Regions from separate parts of the Paenibacillus sp. FSL H8-0537 genome, predicted to be linked through region 1. Evidence: riboswitches for the same ligand, from Rfam matches in the RefSeq annotation. Region 1 holds a riboswitch; each other region holds the start of a gene.
What was found. A riboswitch is a leader RNA that binds a small molecule or an ion and turns the genes downstream of it on or off. The one in region 1 is predicted to bind cobalamin.

Region 1 (4,933 bases):
TGCGGGGACAAGAGTATTCACCGACGATATGGGGAGGGATGTAGAAATTCCAGTCTCGCCGCAAAAGGTTGCTGTATGCGAATTTTCTTCGGTGGCCATAACGGTTGGCATTCAGCCGATTGCGGTTTGCGATAATGATTTTCTTAACTCGTTCATAAAACCATCACTGGCAGGCGTTGATTCTATCGGTGATCCGCCAAATGTTGAGAAAATAGTAGAGCTTTCGCCGGATTTAATGATTTTCAGTTCTGTCTATCCAGAAATCTATCCAGATATTATGGATAAATTAGAAAAAGTATCTCCGATTGTGTACATCAAGTTCAGCGATCCGATTTATGATGTTTTTCCTAAAGTTGCGGATGTATTGGGTAAGAAGTCGTTAGCGAGTGGTTGGATCAAAGATTACGAGGCAGAGAGGGATGTTTTGCGAGCGAAGGTGAAACAGTCCATCGGAGATGAATCGGTTTCTATTCTCCTTATCGAGGAAGGCGGACTGCGAATTTATTTGAGTACAAACTTTGGCGGGTATGTCGTGAGGACAGCCTTGCAAGCCAAAGCAGTCGATAAGGTTCAGGCAGAAATGAATAAGGATCGTTGGAAAAATGCGGTTGTCGTCTCGCAGGAGCTGCTTCCAGAGTATGTTGGGGATCATCTGCTGCTCATTGTAGAGGATGAGGAAGACTACAATGAGCTTCTGAAATCAGGCTTATGGCAAGGATTGCCGGCAGTCAAGAATGGAAATGTATATCTACTCGACCAAGACAAATATTATCTGGCAGACAGTATTACAATTAGAGAAACGATGAAAGAAGTGGCTGACTTGCTAGCTTCTGGTGGGAAAAAGTAAACTCGTCCATGCTCATCATTCACTTAGCCTAAAACGTCTAATAGAAGCCATGCAGTCACCATAAACGGTCTTCTAGCCATCCTTCAACTGGTCCACAACCTCTTGAAGCAAAACCATTTCCGTCTCCTTTAATTTATGCAATTGCTCCATTTGCTTGTACAAAGCATCCGAGCTTCGAGTAAACAAATATTTTAAAATGAAATTTCTTAGAGCATGCACATCCGCCTCGAGCTTTCTCCATCTGTTCAAAATTTGATTATCATCAATCAAATGCTTGTTATTAATCATGTAGTCTAATCGCATAGTCATACATTTCTTATGGTCGTAAAGCAGGTGAAACGATCTAATATCAAATACTACCTCCTCTTGAGCCAAATATTTTAAATAGTCGGAGGCCTTGTCGTATACATTAATGCCAAAGGTTAGCCCAGGTGTGCCTAAAGCCTCGTTGTAATATTCATCTGTATGTGACCTGGACAAGAGATAGGCTTTCATCGTATTTTTTACGTATTTTAGAGAAAAAGCATAGTCGTTATTTTCGAGAGGCTTCAATAAATAAAGATGCTGTTTAAAATCATGGGCTTCAATTTCCAATAAATGAAACGCTCTGCTAAAAGCCTCGTAATCACAGGTGATATTCGTTGTGTATTTTCCATTGGCATTATTGTCGCAGAAATACAGCTTTTTATTGGCATCATCATACCCATTTATCATGACTTCATGTGGAGACTTCGCAGTAATTTCATATTCTTTTATATAAAAACGGTCGATCATAACGATCACATAATAGCCGCCGTCAATCGATGCTTTAATAAAATCAAGCAGGTCATTATTCAAAATAGTCGAGCTTCGCCTGTCTATCGCTATCCGCTGAAAATCAATAAAAGGGCAGTCATAAAACTCAACCATTTTATCTCTATAATAACCATTGTAGAAAAAGGTATATAATTGGTTTGGATCTGGAATATCGAATAAATTAATATAATTATTCATAAACCACATTTTTTTCGAATCTACGCGAGATATAATCGAATAAAAATCACTGTAAAACCAATAGGAATCAATAATTTGCTTTACTTCGACTGGAAGGATTTTCACCGACAATGTGATCATTCCTTTTCTAATTGATAGAGTACCTATTGGACTAATTTAATAAATAAGCTCATCATGCGTGAAGTATTTTCAATATATCATTACTGGAAAAAATATGAAAGTTTTATATTGAAAATACTTTCATTTAGCTTGTTTAAGGCACTGGGGCGTGTGCATTATGATGGAGCTATAGCTTACTTAAATCAAAATGTTGACAGATCAGCACTTCCTCCCTAAGATTAAGAGTGGATTACGGACAAGACAGGCTGATTAGCCTGCAAAACTTCATAATTGAATGAAAATAGGTGCGGTACGAAGGCAAGGACATATACGCCTTAGTTCGCTTAAAAGGGAAGTTCGGTTAAAGGCCGACACGGACCCGCCACTGTATAGGGCAGCAGCTAATCATTAATTAAGCTGCGCTCCCCTCACAAATGAACCACTGGCTGATGAGCTTCTTTTCGTCGCAGGACGAATTGCAGAGGCTCGCGCTAGCCGGGAAGGGAAGAGAGGGAGGCCCCAAGTCAGGAGACCTGCCTGTTTTAACATCACTGTTTGACCTACGGTGCTTAGGGAGGTGGTTGGTTATGCCCATTTATTGCAAAATGTCTAACGATTATTTGCTGCTCCATGACGAGCAGACGCAGATAAGGTTTAGTTATTTATCATAAAAGCATTTCTGACTGCTTTCTTAAGGGTCGGGGATGCTTTTTTTAAATATAGGAAAGGATATGATTTTTCTATCCTTTCTCTATATTTCTACGCGAAACGGTAGCTTTGCCGCCACAGGACGGCTTTCGGCCGTTTACGCTTACTTAAAGGGGAGACAAAAGAAAAATGAACAACACGAAGAAGCCATTTAGCTTTTCACTTGGAATGATGATCGTTTGCTTGATGCTGGTGCTTGCAGGATGCAGCACGAATGCTGACTCAAACACAGGGAAGGGCACCAATGCTGCCGGGGAAAACAATGCTTCTGCCGCAAATAAAACACTGACAATGGCGTACACCTGGAACCCAGCAGGCGTTGACCCGCATGGCGATGACAGCTGGGACGTTATGCGCTCTGGCGCAGGGGAAACGCTTATTAAATTGAATGAGCAGCTGCAGCCGGCTGCTTGGCTTGCGAAGGAGTGGAAGCAGGAGGATGCTAACACGTGGACGCTCAAGCTGGAGAACAACGTAACGTTCCACGACGGCAAAAAGATGGATGCAGAAAGCGTGAAAGCTTCACTGCTTCGTTCCATTGAAAATAGCCATTTGGCGAAGGATTTGCTGCTGGTGAAAGATATTGAAGTGGTTGCACCGGATGAGCTGAAAATTATAACAACACAGCCGAACTCGGCTATTATTTCCAGCTTGGCTGATCCAAGCACGATTATTCTTGATGTCGACAGCATAAAGGAAGCGGGCAGCTACCCGGCCATGACGGGAGCTTTCAAAATCAAGCAGTTTACGAAAGACGTATCGCTTGTTGTTGAGCGTTATGATGGGTATTGGGGACAACCGGCGAAGCTTAAGGAAGTGACAATGAAGTTTGTAACCGATGGCAATACCCGACTGATGGCGCTGCAAGCTGGCGAAGTAGATGTTGCAACGGACATTCCGATTGACAGCATTGAGCTGGTAGAGAAGGACAGTAAGCTGGAAGTGCTGTCTGCACCATCGGTTCGTACACATATGGTATTATTTAATATGAATTCTGCTTTGTTTAAAGAAAAGGCGAACCGCGAGGTTGTAGATCAAGCCATTCCGCGCGAGGCGATTATTGAATCGGTTATGCGTGGCTATGGCACGAAAGCGAAAAGCCCGTTCCCGGAAATTTTGCCATTTGGCAAAGTAGCGGAGCAAGCAGCAGGGGAAACGACGGAGCAATTGCTGAGCGCTGGCGGCTGGCAGAAAAATGCTGCAGGCATGTGGGAGAAGGAAGGCAAGCCATTCGAGGCGACGCTCCTTACGTTCCCGCACCGCCCAGAGCTGTCCGTAATGGCAGAGGTTATTCAGAACCAACTGCTTAATGAAGGCATTACCGTGAAAATTCGCAAGGTTGAAAATATTGATGCTGAGCTTGCGAAGTCCGATTGGGATCTTGCTATGTACAGCATGCTGACAGCACATACAGGCGATCCGCAATATTTCTTGAACATTTTCTATCAATCAGCTAGCGAATCGAATGTCAGCCATTATGTATCGAAGCCGCTTGAGACGGTTATTAACAAGCTGAACGAAACGTCTGCTACAGAAGCACGCAATGCGCTTGCGATAGAAGCTCAGGACATTATTAATGAAGATTTGCCGCAGTCGTTTATCGTACACCCCGACAATGTATTTGGCGTGAAAAAAGGGGTAACGGGCTTTATTCCGCATCCGATCGAATATTATTATGTGACAGCTGAAGTTGATATCACCTAAGTAAAGGGTGTACCTAAGTATGCTTCGTTTTTGGCTCGAACGCGCCATGCAAATGCTGCTTGTCATTTTTTGCGTAGCGACGCTGACCTTCATTTTAATGAGGGTATCTCCGGGCGATCCGGCGAGAATTTTGCTGACCACGCACAATATCCCGGCTTCTCAGGAGGCGATTGACGCACTGCGGGAGGAAATGGGGCTGACAGACTCCTTATGGAGCCAATATATACGCTGGCTTGGCGATGTATTTACATGGCAGTGGGGGACATCTTATATGTCCAAGGAGCCAGTTGCCGGCGAATTGCTTAAAAGGCTGCCCGCCACACTGGAGCTGGCCTCGGCTGGTGCATTTGTCATGCTGCTGGCAACCTGCCTCATCGGCCTCGCCACCGCAATCTTTTCAACAGGGCTGCTTGACCGGATGGGCCGATTGATGGCGCTGCTTGGCGCCTCGATCCCCTCCTTTTGGCTCGGTTTTTTATTGATTTATTTTTTCTCGGTCCGTCTTGGCTGGCTGCCTTCCATGGGACGCGGCGGCCTTGCTCACCTCTTAATGCCGGCGGTTACGCTTGGGCTCGGACTTGG
Region 2 (4,933 bases), 1.1 Mb from region 1:
ACTGCCAACGGCGACTATACCGTTTATGCCCTAGACGAAGCAGGCAATGAAGCAGTGAAAACCATCACTGTTACTGGGATCTCAACCTCGTCTTCGTCGGATAACGGCAATCGACCGGTCACATCGGGGACGACTGTGAAGTTAGATTCGAATGGCGGGATTACAATTCTCGTCGATCCATCCGACATCAAACAAGTCAAGCGTTCGGACGGCACGGTGATCGAGCAAGTCATCCTCCCCGAACGGACGAGGGAGCAAGTGTTGGAACTCCTGAAAAATGCGATGGAACCGATTGTCAGAATTACAATCGGCAATCGGGAGCAAGCGGTACAGGCACAGCTTCAAGCATACTGGATCGTGGATATGGTCAAAGCTAATTCCAATACAATTGTCGAGGTGAGGTTGAACGATTCTAGCTACCAATTGCGGTTAAGCGCGATCGATCTGACCGGCTTGGCGGCGCGTCTCGACGCGGAAATATCGAATTTGACCGTGAACATCATACAGGCGCTGGCCGGCGAGCAAATTCGACAAGAGATCGATCGGATCGGCGTTTCTCAAGGTTTTTCTGTTTTCGCCGACGTCATTGACTACAAGGTGATGGTCGAAGCAAACGGGCAAATGCTGGAGGTGTACGACTTTGGTGGATCTTACTCGACCCGGACCATTAAGTTGGACCGAGAGAACACAAACCGTAACCTGGTTGCTGTTCAGTATATCCCGGAAAACGGAACCGTCGTTTTTGTTCCGGCAAAGATGGAAACCGGTCCAGACGGCACTAACGAAGCGATTCTGAACGTGCCACATAACAGCTTGTACACAGTCGTAAATGTGCAAGCCCGAACGTTCGCCGATTTAACCGGACACTGGGCAAAAGCGGATGTGGAGCATCTGGCGTCCAAGCTGCTGGTGAACGGCGTGGCGGCCGACCGTTTTGACTCAGAGGGAACCATTACACGAGCGGAATTCTCAGCCTTGCTCGTTCGTGCGCTAGGGCTATCCGTGAAGGAGAGCGAGGGCGGTGATCGTTTTGCGGATGTCCCTGCATCCGCATGGTATGCATCTGCAGTAAATGCGGCAGTGGCTAACGGGCTGGTTAGTGGCATCGGTGCCGGCCGTTTTGCGCCTAACGATCCAATTACCCGCGAGCAAATGGCCGTTGTGATTGCTGGGGCCTTAACCTTCACCAGCCATGGAACCGGTAGCGATGGGCAAGAGGGAGGCCATCTGGATGCTTTCACGGATCGAGACTCCATTTCTTCATGGGCGCAAGCTGCGGTAGTCCGAGCATCGGAAGACGGCATTATGAAAGGAATGGTGGACGGACGCTTTGCCCCGAGGGAGAATGTAACGAGGGCGCAGGCAGCGGTTATACTGAAAAGGTTCCTGCAATATGTACATTTTATCGATTAAATCAAGCAAAGTAATCAATCCCAAATGAATCGAGATACTCATTCATGGAATCGTCTGTAAAACGATAGTGAAGGAGCTTGCCTCGTGGCAGCTCCTTTTTGTCGTACAAGTAACTGGCAGATAGGTGTGAAATGTCGGTTGACAAGAAAATGGTTTAAATGAAATCCACGAAATCTTCGGGCTGTTTTAGTCTCATTTGATCTTATAGCCCACATAAATGATGGACAAGCTTATTAATAAGACGAAATGCAACCGTTTGGACGCTTATGCCGTATAAATAGTGCTCTGTGCCATACAGGCGGAAAGGAAGAGATTAAACATGACCATTCGTTCAGGAAAAAGCATACTTTTAATCATTGGAATGTTATTATTAGGAGGATGCTCGTTATTCGAGGATGCCAAGCAGGCGGTCAATTCCGTATCGAGCTCGGCCGACTATGTGACGGGGGCGGCTTCATACATGCAGACGCTGACAAGCTTCAGCGAGCAGGCGACGCAGCTTGCGGAGCAAGCCGTAAACGATGCAAGTGCACGCGCCGATTATAAGGAACAGCTAGTAGCTGTGCAGGAATCTATCAAGCAGTTTGGCGAGCTGCAAGCGCCGGATTTTGCCAAGGATGTCCATCAGACCGTGGTCGATTATAATTTGAAGCTGCAGGAAGGCATTGATGCGGTGCTGAAGCAGATCGAAGACGGCAAAGCATTGGTTGACGCAACGGAAATTCCAAATACGATTAACAAAATCAACGAGCTGTTAAATCAAGTCAATCAACTTCAGCAGCTGGTGTCGTAACGGTAAAGAGAGGAAGAATGAAAGATGAAAGTAAATATTTTGCATGCTAGCATGACGAACTCCAAGGAATCTGGTTTCGTAGGCAAGGTTCATTTTGAAGTAGAGGGTCAGACGAACCAATACGAAATTGCCCTTCACAGCCGCAAGGCGACTGAGTGGGGCTACGGTTTATTTTTTCTAAATGAATCAGGCAAGGAAGAGGATCTTTTAGCTGTTGAGGATGAGCTGGAAGAGGATGACGAGCTTTTTGATTCTCTCGTGAAAGCGGCTTGGGAAACACTGGAGAAGAAATAAACCTTTACGCGTAAATGGCTGAAGCCGTCCTCTGACGGCAAAGCTGCCGTTTCGAGGGTGAAATATAAGCCCATTTATAAGTGCAAAACTTATAAATTCTTATATTTTGAAAAATAGAGCTGGCGCCAGCATGGACATGCAGTCCGAGCTTGCGCTGGCTCTATTTGCGTCTAGGCTGATGGCATAAACGCACTTGTCGATCATACAATCTAATGTTATCATTAAGATTACAATTTAATAGGAAGGGAATAAGTGTCAGCAGGTGCGCAAGGCGCCCAAGTTGACTTAATAGGGAAGTCGGTGAGAGACCGGCGCGGACCCGCCACTGTATGAAGCGACTGACGCTTCAAAGCCAGGAGACCTGCTTATTTCAACGACACTGTAAACCTACGTGGATATTAGGAAGGTGTTAGAGATTGGATGGCCCTTCGCTGTCTGCGTTTAACAAGGACATTGGTCTTTTCAAGCATTTCTAACACATATCGTTAGAGGTGCTTTTTTTGTTGGATAGAAATTGTAAATTGCTACATAGAAGGAGTTGGGCATCAATGAGTGAAGCAGGCGTCGGCAAGCTGTTAATAATCGGATTCGGCCCAGGGAGCTTCGAGCATATTACGAAACGCGCCCGTGAAGCGATTCAGGAGAGCGATATAGTCATCGGCTATAACACGTATGTGGACTTGATTCGGGAGCTAATCAGCGATCAGGCGATTGTGCGGACAGGGATGACGGAGGAGGTCAGCCGGGCGCAGGAAGCGGTGCGCCAGGCGGAGAACGGCAAGAAGGTTGCCGTTATATCAAGCGGCGATGCGGGCGTGTACGGTATGGCAGGACTCGTGTATGAGGTGCTGATTGAGAAGGGCTGGAAGCGTAATGGCGGGGTAGAGGTTGAAGTCATTCCCGGCATTTCCGCCATTAACTCGACAGCGTCCCTGCTCGGCGCACCGATTATGCACGATGCTTGCACGATCAGCCTAAGCGATCATTTGACCCCTTGGGAGCTGATAGCGCGCAGAGTAGAAGCGGCAGGACAAGCGGATTTCGTCATTGCGCTTTATAACCCGCGCAGCGGCAGAAGAACACGGCAAATCGTGGAGACGCAGCGTATTTTGCTCAAATACCGCTCGCCAGATACGCCGGTTGGCATTGTGAAAAGCGCGTACCGCGACCGTGAGGATATTGTCGTGACGACGCTTGCCCGTATGCTTGACCATGATATCGGCATGCTGACAACGGTCGTTATCGGCAACTCCACAACCGTTAATTATGATGGGCTGATGATTACGCCGCGTGGCTATCAGCGCAAATATACGCTGGGCGAAGGCGCGCAGCCTTTGAAGCCTCACCAGCGTCTGCAAGAGAAGAATGAGCCGTGGGCGCTTCATACGGCAGGAATGCCGGAGCTCTCAGGTGATGGAGACTATCCTGAGGATGAATATGATAGGGCGGACTCTTTGGTGGAGCGGGAGGAGCCGCAAATGGCGATGCAAGACCAGCCGAGAAATGAAAATGGGCAAGGCGGCGGCGTAGCCGTTGCCATAGCGCCTCCAGCCGCACCCGTGAAGCCAGCTCCAGCTCCGGTTGATAAAGCTGCTTCATCGAGGGTGGAGTCAGCCGCGATGCCAGCTGTCTCGCCACTTCATTTGGCGATGGAAGCAGTACTGCTTAATGATCGCAGCAAGGGTATAGAGCCTAGTGGGGCATATGAGGAAGCCGCGAGCCCATTGCCTGTATTTACGCAGCAATCCGTTTTGGAGTTCGCCGTAAGCCCGGGTGTAGCGACGAAGAACTTTACTCCCCAACAGCTGGTGGCACTGGCGCAGGCGGTTGGCGAGAAGGGCTCGATTGAATATACGCCGCACCATCATCTGCTTGTGCGGATCCCGACGTCTGATCCAGACAGCGTTACGGCAAAGCTGCGTGCGGATGGCCTCAGTCTGGCACCGATTGGTGATGTTTTGCAACTGAAGGCTTGCGATTTTTGCAATCTGGAGAAGGCGGAATCGGTGCCTTATGCCGATGAACTGCAAGAGAAGATCGGCGGCATGGCCATGCCGAAGGAGCTGCGTGTCGGGTTCAATGGCTGCGGCATGGCTTGTTATGGCGCAGTTAACGAGGATATCGGCATCGTGTATCGCCGTGGCAAATTTGATTTGTTCCTCGGCGGCAAAACCGTCGGCCGCAATGCGCATGCGGCGCAGCCGGTTGCCGAAGGCATTGCAGCCGAGGAAATCGTGCCACTGATTGAACGCATTATTGCGCTGTATAAATCGGAAGGCCATCCGAATGAGCGCTTTCATAAATTTTTCAAACGGATGGGTCAAATAGAAGGCTATCGCTATCAGGAGCTGCCTGTTTTTCATATCGAAGACGCATTGTGCGGAGACTAGCGACAGCAAGGGAGATGAAGGAAGATGGATGCGGTTTTATTTG
Region 3 (4,933 bases), 490 kb from region 1:
GCAGTGGAAAATATCTACTCCAGCTTCTACAAGCGGAGCAAGAAACTGTCCCAATTCCTCAGGAGTGCTCGCAAGCTTAGCTGTGTACTCGGACGATTTCCACTGCGAGATGCGAATAATAATCGGGAAATCAGGTCCGACAGCTTGGCGGCAAGCTTCGATAATCTCGACCGCAAAACGCGTTCTCGACAGCATATCGCCGCCATAACGATCCGTCCGTTTATTCGTTTTCTCCCAGAAAAATTGGTCGATCAAATAGCCGTGCGCGCCATGGAGCTCAATGCCGTCAAAGCCAATCCGTTTCGCATCGGCTGCTGCTTGTGCGTAAGCTGCAACAACGTCTTTAATTTCGGCTTCGGTCAAAGGCTCATTCACGACCTCGCCCTCTGCAGTAATACCGGAAGGGCCGATCGGCAGTGCTTCCGGGTTCGGATGGGAGCCGACCTTGCGCGTTGTGCCAACATGCCAGATCTGTGGAACGATTTTGCCGCCAGCCGCATGAACAGCCTCGACGACCTTCGCCCAGCCATTTAATGCAGCTTCGCCATGAAAGTTAGGGATGTTTGGATTATCGGTGGCAGCCGGATGGTTAATCAGCGTGCCCTCTGTCACAATTAAGCCAACGCCATTTTCGGCGCGGCGTCTATAGTAGGCGACAACATCTTCACCCGGAACGCCATTTGGAGAAAAACCGCGGGTCATAGGTGCCATTACGACACGGTTAGGCAGGGAAAGTGGACCTGCAGAGAACGGCTTGAACAACGATTGAATGGAACTCATGAATAAAATACCTCCTAATCGAATAGAAAATCTATAATTCTATAAAAATAGATATAAAAGCATGAAATGAACAGGCATAAGCAAGGTTATAGCTCATCCTGAATCATTTCTTTGAAAAGCCGAATGTTAGCTTCATTGCGTCTGTAATAAGTGTGCTGTCCGATCCGCTTCGACTCCAGCAAGCCTGCTTTATGCATTTTCACTAAATAGCCGGATATAACGGATTGCGCAAGGCCCGATTTTTCAGCAAACGAACCGACGCAGACGCCTCCAGCAAACTGACAAGCATCGGTTAGATGGCATTGAGGCCCGAAATGCTCCTCAGGTGTTTTCAGCCATTTTAAAATATGGTACCGTTTCTCGTTAGACACAGCTTTAAGTATTGATAAAGTATCCATGAGGATTAGTATATCTACTTTTATAGAAATGTCAAATTGTTAGTCTCGGGTCGAAACGCGCCGCGCCGCCAAAGGACGGCGACAGCCGTTTCACCTTGTGCCTATTTGTGATCGATAGGGTGGACTTTGCAATTATTCCGTTATCGGAAACCAGCCTGGCGCATGCGTAATGGCTCCCCACAAGCCATTCGGGATGACAAGACGCTCTTGATCCTGCTTGGACAGCGTAGTCACAATATCCTGCTCGTTGCCTTGCTTGATTTTCTCCGTCCAATCCGGGTCGATAATGAGCTCGCGGCCTAGGGCGATGAACGGCACGCCGGAGTTTTTCGCTTGCAGAGCCTCTTCGGCAGTTGTGATGCCGCCAACTCCGATGAATGGAATGTGCTCGCTGTATTTTTCGACGAACCAGGCCATGCGGCTTTGTGAATCCTGTTCGCCTCTGCGCGGCTTCGACCAGAAATCATTAAGCGACACATGCAAATAATCCAGCTTCTGCTCGATTAGAGCGTTAACCAGATGGTACGAATGCTCCATCGTCAAGCCTTCTTCTTCAGGCTCCTCCGGCGAGAAGCGATAGCCCACCAGAAATGGCTGTGGCGCCATAGCTGCGGCTTTCTGAACGGCTTCAACGACGTAGAGCGGGAAAGCCATCCGTTTATGGACCGAGCCGCCCCAATCGTCGGTACGTACATTGGAAGCCGGGGAATAAAATTGCTGCAGCAGATAGCCGTTGGCACCGTGAATTTCTACGCCGTCAAAACCAGCCTCAATTGCACGGCGGGTCGCTTCGCCAAAGTCGGCGATAATCGCTTTGATTTCCTCCTCGGTTAGCTCGCGTGGTACAATACCGCCTTCTTGCTGGGCAATGCTGCTGGCGCTCACCAAATCATCATTCGGCACTAGGCCAGGGAAGCAGGATCTTCCGCCATGAAAAATTTGCAAAATCGCCTTCGCGCCGCGGCTTTTAATCGCATCGGCCAGACGCTTGAGGCTTGGGATCATTTCGTCGGTATCCGCGCCAAATTCGCCCGGGAAGCCTTTGCCGTTGCGGCTTACGTAGACGCAAGCTGTAACGACGATGCCGGGCCCCGCACTGCGACGGCTGTAGTAGGCGAGCTCCTCATCAGGCACTGTACCGTCCGGATTGGACGAGCAGGTTGTCATTGGCGCCATTACAATACGATTATGTACAGACATGCCATTCGTGAAAGTGAATGGTTCAAATAAAGGCTGAAATTGTGGTTTCATCAGTCGTTCCCTCCAGTTACGAAATGCTATCTACTTTATTTTATATCAGAAAATAAACAAAGGAAAGCGGAGGGAAAGGTTGCTTAAATGAAAGGGCTGGTATATAATCAACCAGATTTGCAAACAACTGAAAAATTGTGGGAATAAGGTGCGACAGCTGCGGCTGGAGCTTAAAAGGGAAGTTCGGTGCAAAACCGACGCGGTCCCGCCACTGTTACGGATTAGCTGAAGCTACAAGGCCACTGATCTCGCTTAGCGAGAATGGGAAGGCAGCTAGCAGCATTATTTCCGGTAGCCAGGAGACCTGCCTGTTCTGACAACACTGCTGTAACCTACGGAGAATAGGGAAGTGTTAGCGCGCATGCTTATTTGCTATGATGGAAAATAACAATAACAGGCAGCTCTATCCTTCCTATGACTGGAGGCAGAGCTGTCTTTTTTTTTGCGGATTTTTACAGGAAGATGATTTTGCTAGAGGGAGAGGAAATAGAAAAGATGAAACGTACACAAACGGCAAGAAATAAAAAAAGAATGGGTGTTTTATTCAGCCTCTGCTTGCTGCTGGCGCTGATGGGCTGCAGTGGTGCCAACGGCTCAAATGAACCCATCAGCAATAATGGGCTGTCGCAGCAGTCTGCTGCTCCTTCCGCCGCTGCGGATGCTGCTTCTGAAGAAATCGTGCTGGCTGCGCCGCGGGATTTAGCACCAGGACCACAAGATGCTTATTACACGAGCACTATTCTATACGTATGGGAGCCGCTAATTGCTGCTTCTGAGGATGGCAAGCCTGCTCCAAAGCTGGCGGAATCGTGGGAAATGTCCGCTGATGGCAAGGAATGGACCTTCATGCTGCGCAAAGGCGTGACGTTCCACGATGGCGCGCCATTCAACGCGGACGCGGCGCTTGCAAATTTTGCCCGTTACAAGCAGGTGAGCCCGAAGAGTTCGCCGTTCTATACGCTGGACATTAATCATTCATACCCTAGCCTTCAGGAAGTCGTGAAGGTTGATGAAAGCACGATTAAGCTTGTTTTCGAAAATCCGCAGCCGACGCTGCTGTATTCAATGATCAACTTCTCAAGTCCGATGTACAGCCCGAATAATTTTGACGACAACGGCGATTTCAACGGCCTGCCGCAAGGAACAGGTCCTTTCAAGCTTGTGCAGCATGAGAAGGATCAATATTCTTTGCTAGAAGCTTACGACGGCTATTATGGCGAAAAAGCAAAAGCTCAAAAAATCCGCGTCCGCGTCATACCGGACCCTGATACAAGGCTGGCTGCCCTTAAATCTGGGGAGATTTTGGGCGTCATGGATTTGGGAGCTATTCCTCCTGCCCTTGCCGAGGAGCTGCTGAAGGATGACCGCTTTGCTGTATCGACGGCAAAATCGACGATTTCCCACTACCTGCATCCGAACGGTGCCAAAGCGCCATTTAATGATTTGAAGATGCGTCAGGCGCTGAGTCTGATTATTGACCGCGAGCAGCTGGTGAAGGAGCTGTTTTTGGGTTATCCAACCGCTACAGCCAACATTCTAAATTCGACCTCGCCGTTTTACAAGGACATCCCTGCCGTTCATGATTCGGAAAAGGCAATCGCTCTGTCGCATGAGGTGCTTGGCGATAACAGGCAGGCGGTTACGCTAATTGTGCCAACTTATGGGCTTGACCGTTATCCGTATAAAGCGCAGGCCGAGCTGCTTCAGGCTGTGCTTCAACAATTGCAGCTGGACGTTACGATTCAAATATTGGATGGAGCAGCTTACAAGGAAGCACAGGCACAAGGAAACTTCGATTTGGCTATGGCCATTCAGGGGCTGCCGAACGGCGATCCTTATTCGATTTTGAACAATTATATGGCTAGCGAAGGCTCAAGCAATAAAAGCTATACGCTCGGTTACAGCAATGCCCGTGTGGATGAGCTGTTGAATCAGGTGAAGACGACGCTGAATATGGATGATCGCGCTGCCATTTATAACGAGCTGCAGGATATCGCAGCTGAGGAATTGCCGACGATTCCGCTGTTTAATGATGCGAGCTTAATTGCGTTCAGCAAAGAAATTACCGGATACGGGGCACTTGTGTATGGTACAACGCTGCCGCAACTGGAGCGGGTACAATAAGATGGCCTATTTCATTCGGAGGTTGGCGGCGGCTGTTCCCGTCCTGATTGGCATTACGTTTATAGCCTTTGCATTAAGCGTCGCCTCTCCGGGTGATCCGGCTGTCGAGCTGCTCAGCATGAACGGCTTCAGCCAGCCGACCGAAGAGCAAATTGCTTTGAAACGCGAAGAGATGGGGCTGAATGATCCGCTGCTCGTTCAATATGGACATTGGTTATCAAAGGCGGTACAAGGTGATTTGGGAACGTCATATATGACGAAGGAATCGGTTAGCGGCGAGCTGCTGCGCCGCCTTCCTGCAACCTTAAGCCTATCTTTGTTAGCTGTATTGTTCGCCATTCTGCTTGGCGTGCCATGCGGCATGCTCATGGCGATTCGGC
Region 4 (4,933 bases), 3.0 Mb from region 1:
CATAATATCAAATCCAGCGTTGGTGAACATCGACACGCTATGAAAAATGCCGAAGTACAGCGCCTTGCCGAAGGGCATTTCCGTTGACCAGCGCAGTGCGAGAACGAGAGCACCTACCCCTTCGATCGCAAAAGCATAAATGAGCACGCGCCGAATGAAGCGGACGATCCCTTCCAGCGAGGATTGATTCATTGATTCCTGCAGCAGCAGCCGCTCGCGCAGCGATATTCGTTTGCGCAGGGCAAGGGCGAACAGCGTAGACATCGTCATAAAGCCAAGCCCGCCAATTTGCATAAGCACGAGAATAACGAGCTCGCCAAAGGTCGAATAGTGGATGCCGGTATCGACGACGACAAGCCCCGTTACGCAAACAGCGGAGGTGGCTGTGAACAATGCGTCAATGAGCGGCGTTGCGTGATGGTTTGCCGAAGCATGAGGCAGGGAAAGCAATAGAGTACCGACCGCAATAATCGCGAGAAAGCCGAGCGTAAGAATTTGCGGCGGAGTCATTTTCAGAAAAATGGTTCGTAGTTTGAGCACACAGTTAATCTCCTTTATATGTAACGAAACAATGGTGTAGTTGAAAAAAACGAGCAGTTGTCGCCAATACCCGACAACGCCGTTTGCACTTGAAATATAAGGATGCATAAGTATTGTTATTATTATAACGCTTATATTTCTACGCGAAACGAGCTTGTGCTGCCAAAGGTAGGCACAGCCGTTTGCGCTCGCAACCTCATTATCTGGTATAATAGGCCAATATGCAACAGGAGGCGCTGGGGTGCCGCGATTAGGGAGGACAACGATGAAATCAAGATATATAGCAGGGATTTCGCTTGCCGTTATGGGGGCAGGCTTTATTACGACGAGATGGTGGCTGCCAGACAATGCATGGACACATTTGCTGGAAAGCGGCTTTGAAGCAGGTCTGGTCGGCGGGATTGCCGACTGGTTTGCGGTGACAGCCCTGTTCCGCCATCCGATGGGCATTCCCATTCCGCATACGTCCTTGCTGCTCAAAAACCGGAGGAAAATCGAGGGCTCGCTCATCAGCGCCATGGAAAATGAACTGCTGAATAAAGACAGCATTACCCGCAAGCTGTCGGGCTTTCAGCTGTTCGCAGGAGCTGCGTCGGCAGCGACCAAGCTGATTGGCAAGCGCAGGTTCAGAATGTCGGCAGTCGATTTTGCCCAGTCGGCTGTAGAGCGATTTCCCTTGGAGCGCATTAGCAGCGTGCTGCATGGCTTTTTGGCGGATTATGTGAAAAAGCAGGATTTTACGCCAATCGTTCGCAAGCTGGCGGATCGTTTCGTCCATGAGCGCTGGGATGAACGGGCGCTGGATTATGGTCTTGAGCATGTGGGCCACTGGATTCGCAAGCGTGAAACCGAGGAAATGCTCGGCAAGCTCGCCTTTAAGAAGCTGGAGGAGCTTAAGGTCGGCGGCTTCATGGGTTTTGCGCTGCAAGCTTTCGTCGGCTTTATGAATGAGGAGAAGCTCGGTGGTTTGATTCAGAACATGCTGCTCTCTACGATGCAGGAGCTTTCTTATCCTGGAAGCCCGCATCGGCAAAAGCTGCTGCTTGAGGTAAGAGCCCAGGCAGAGAAGCTTGCCGATAACGAAGAGCTAATGCTCAAGCTGAAGCAGCTTATTGAACAGGGTGTGGACAGCGTTGAAACGGAGCGCTTCATCCATTTGCGTCTGGAGGAGCTGCGGCAGCTTGTGCTGGACAAGCTGGAGGAGCAGCATCGCAGCGGTGGGCGCGCGATTGTGCAGGGATACCGTTTTGCAACGGATTATTTGAACGGCAAACAAGAGATGCTAGACAATTGGGAAAACGGCATTCGCGGATATCTCGTTCGACTTATTGAGAACAATCACTATCGCATCGGTGCGCTTGTTCGGGATAATCTTGAGCGGATGGATGACAAGGCGCTCGTCTCGATGCTGGAGGAAAAGGTCGGCAACGATTTGCAGTGGATTCGCGTCAACGGCGCATTATGCGGTTTTGTCGTAGGCGTCATTTTGTCCTTTTTCTAACAGAAATTTCGGCCATTTACATTTATAGGGGACAGCCTGAATCTTTTGTGATAAGATCAAACTACAAAATGACCAATGAATGATAAAGAGGATTGACATGGAACGAGGTGCCTTTGCGCACGTCAAAGGGTAACAGGGAATCGGGTGCAAATCCCGAGCGGTCCCGCCACTGTAATCAGGGAGTTTTCCTTCACCAGCAGGAGTCACTTGGCCTATGCTTTAGGGCAGCCGGGGAAGACGAAGGAAAATGTTGATCTGCTAGCCAGGAGACCTACCTCGTTCCAGCACCACAGTGCCTTCGCGGAAAGGATAGGTGTACGAATGAAAGCGATTGCTACCAGTCTATTTGCTGGCGCAACCGTCTATTTCTGCGTACACATGACCGTTTTCCCGGCGAAGGGGAGGCGGTCTTTTTTATTTTTCAAAATAGAGAGAAAGGATAGGGGTTTTTCATCCTTTCTCTCTATTTCTCGGAATGAGATGCGCCGCGCCGCCAGAGGACGGCTTTCGGCCGTTTCTCCTTGCAGGCATTATAGAACAATCGGGAGGGTATTGAAACGAATGGTTAAGTTAAAAAGAAAGACAGCAGCAAGCACCGCTTTGCTGGTTATCGGCTTCACGCTTTTTTTACTGGTGAATGAGCCGCAAGCCGTCTATGCGATGCATATTATGGAAGGATTTTTGCCTGTCGGCTGGGCGATTTTTTGGTGGGTGGCCTTTATTCCTTTTTTCATCTTAGGTGTACGTGCTATTCGCAAAATTACCAAGGAAGCGCCAGAGCTTAAGCTGATGCTTGGCTTGGCAGCTGCCTTCACCTTCGTGCTGTCCGCGCTGAAAATTCCTTCCGTTACAGGAAGCAGCTCGCATCCGACGGGAACGGGGCTTGGAACGGTCATGTTCGGACCGCTGCCCATGAGCGTATTGGGTTCAATGGTACTGTTGTTTCAAGCGGTGCTGCTGGCGCATGGCGGGCTGACGACGCTTGGAGCGAATGCTTTTTCAATGGCGGTTGCCGGTCCCGCTGCGGGCTATGCGGTCTATCGGCTGCTGATGCGTTCAGGCAGCAAGCAAGGTCTGGCGATATTTTCCGCTGCTGCTGTTGCCGATCTGGCTACTTATATCGTCACTTCCATTCAGCTCGCAGTTGCTTTTCCGGCTGTCGAAGGCGGCATTATCGCGTCCTTTATGAAATTTGGCGGTATTTTTGCGATTACCCAAATTCCGCTCGCTGTTAGTGAAGGCTTGCTGACGGTATTGATCTGGAACTGGCTGCAATCTTTTAATACGGACGAGCTGTCTATTTTGAAGCGGAGAATGAAAGGGGAGCGCGTATAATGAGCCGCAGTGCCAAAAATATTTGGATTTTAGCCATTGTTGTTTTACTTGCCGTTGCGCCATTAATATTCATTAACGCCGAGTTCGGCGGCGCGGATGGGGCAGCGGAGGAAATGATCCAGACGATTGCGCCCCATTATGAGCCTTGGGCGTCTCCGCTGGCAGAGGTGCCGGGAGAAACAGAAAGCATGCTGTTCGCGCTGCAAGCTGCGATTGGCGCTGGCATTATCGGCTATGTGATTGGCCTATTTAAAGGGAAGTCGGAGAAAACAAAGCAGCAATGATGAAATGGATCGATACGATTTCTTATTCCAATCGGCTGCGGGATTTATCCGCCTTTTGGAAATGCGGGCTTGCAGCCCTGCTGCTGCTGCTTGCCTATCTCGCTCATCCGCTCGTGCAGCTGGCCATTTTTGGATGGCTTATGCTGTGGACGATTGGCTACGCGAAAGTACCTGCCAAGCTTTATATGGCGCTGCTTTTCTCCTCTTGCTTGCTGTTCGTTCTCAGCCTGCCTGCGCTGCTTATTGAATTCACTAGCAGCAGTAACAGCGGCAGCGCAGCAGAAAGCCTGGCAGCTGAGAAAGCAGGCTGGGTGCTCGCTTCATGGGAGCCGATCAGCTTGTATGTGCCGGAGGCATCCTTAGGTCTTGCCGGACCTATTTTCACGCGTATTCTTGCTTGCCTGGCCTGCATGTTTTTCATCACCTTGACTACCCCGTTTCCCGAGCTGCTGCAGGTGCTGAAGCGGTTGAAAATGCCGCAAATTGTACTGGAGCTCATGATCATTATGTATCGCTTCATCTTTCTGCTGCTGGATACGGCGGGGGCTATGCTGATCGCGCAGCGCGCACGGGGCGGTCAACATGGTTTTAGAGGAAAGCTTCAAGGTACGGCAGCTATTGCCGTGCGGCTCTTCGTCAAGACGATGCATCGCTATAAGGGGCTTTCGAATGGGCTGATGGCAAGAGGATTTACGAATGAGATCCGCCTTGCGCCTGCTGTAAAGCGGACGGTTCGCCTCCGATATTGGGCGGAAGCTGGGCTAGGCATAATCATTTTATTGGCAGCAGAGCTATGGCTTCGGTATGGAGGTGAATAAGCTGGCAGACAACGATCAGGCATCAACCATTATGGAAATGAACAGTGTAAGCTATGCATATCCCGGAACGGACAAGGTCGCTTTAAACGGGCTAGAGCTGCGGATTCCTGCAAGCAAGAAGGTAGCGCTGTGCGGGCATAATGGCTCGGGCAAGTCGACGCTTTTTTTGCAGCTTATTGGCATTAATCGTCCGCAATCCGGTTATGTCAGCTGGCGCGGCGAGCCGCTTTCTTACAAGCCCAGAGAGCTTGCCAGCTTGAGACGGCGCGTTGGTCTTGTTTTTCAGGACCCGGAGCATCAGCTCATCTTGAATACCGCTTATGAGGATATTTCTTATGGGCTGCGCAATGCGGGGCTTCATGAAGAGGAAATTAACAGGCGTACGGGGCGTATCATCCAGCAGCTGAACTTGCAGGAACTGGCTCATAAGCCGCTGCATCATCTTAGCCTGGGGC

Region 2: another riboswitch for cobalamin. It lies ahead of cobJ (precorrin-3B C(17)-methyltransferase); the one in region 1 lies ahead of MHB80_RS08655 (ABC transporter substrate-binding protein).
Region 3: another riboswitch for cobalamin. It lies ahead of MHB80_RS10680 (ABC transporter substrate-binding protein); the one in region 1 lies ahead of MHB80_RS08655 (ABC transporter substrate-binding protein).
Region 4: another riboswitch for cobalamin. It lies ahead of MHB80_RS21270 (energy-coupling factor ABC transporter permease); the one in region 1 lies ahead of MHB80_RS08655 (ABC transporter substrate-binding protein).

Annotation. Positions count from the first base shown of each region.
Region 1 is NZ_CP150290.1:2,054,360-2,059,292, forward strand. It holds gene MHB80_RS08645 (ABC transporter substrate-binding protein) at 1-847, shown strand, start outside; gene MHB80_RS08650 (hypothetical protein) at 920-1,951, opposite strand; cobalamin riboswitch at 2,226-2,495, shown strand; gene MHB80_RS08655 (ABC transporter substrate-binding protein) at 2,777-4,351, shown strand; gene nikB (nickel ABC transporter permease) at 4,371-4,933, shown strand, end outside.
Region 2 is NZ_CP150290.1:3,153,351-3,158,283, forward strand. It holds gene MHB80_RS13380 (leucine-rich repeat protein) at 1-1,413, shown strand, start outside; gene MHB80_RS13385 (DUF6376 family protein) at 1,733-2,206, shown strand; gene MHB80_RS13390 (hypothetical protein) at 2,231-2,500, shown strand; cobalamin riboswitch at 2,734-2,884, shown strand; gene cobJ (precorrin-3B C(17)-methyltransferase) at 3,049-4,890, shown strand; gene MHB80_RS13400 (sirohydrochlorin chelatase) at 4,915-4,933, shown strand, end outside.
Region 3 is NZ_CP150290.1:2,549,251-2,554,183, forward strand. It holds gene MHB80_RS10665 (NADH:flavin oxidoreductase) at 1-780, opposite strand, end outside; gene MHB80_RS10670 (helix-turn-helix transcriptional regulator) at 867-1,178, opposite strand; gene MHB80_RS10675 (NADH-dependent flavin oxidoreductase) at 1,311-2,429, opposite strand; cobalamin riboswitch at 2,559-2,756, shown strand; gene MHB80_RS10680 (ABC transporter substrate-binding protein) at 2,925-4,553, shown strand; gene nikB (nickel ABC transporter permease) at 4,555-4,933, shown strand, end outside.
Region 4 is NZ_CP150290.1:5,046,404-5,051,336, reverse strand. It holds gene MHB80_RS21280 (TrkH family potassium uptake protein) at 1-510, opposite strand, end outside; gene MHB80_RS21275 (DUF445 domain-containing protein) at 806-2,041, shown strand; cobalamin riboswitch at 2,130-2,335, shown strand; gene MHB80_RS21270 (energy-coupling factor ABC transporter permease) at 2,603-3,376, shown strand; gene MHB80_RS21265 (energy-coupling factor ABC transporter substrate-binding protein) at 3,376-3,660, shown strand; gene cbiQ (cobalt ECF transporter T component CbiQ) at 3,657-4,478, shown strand; gene MHB80_RS21255 (ABC transporter ATP-binding protein) at 4,465-4,933, shown strand, end outside.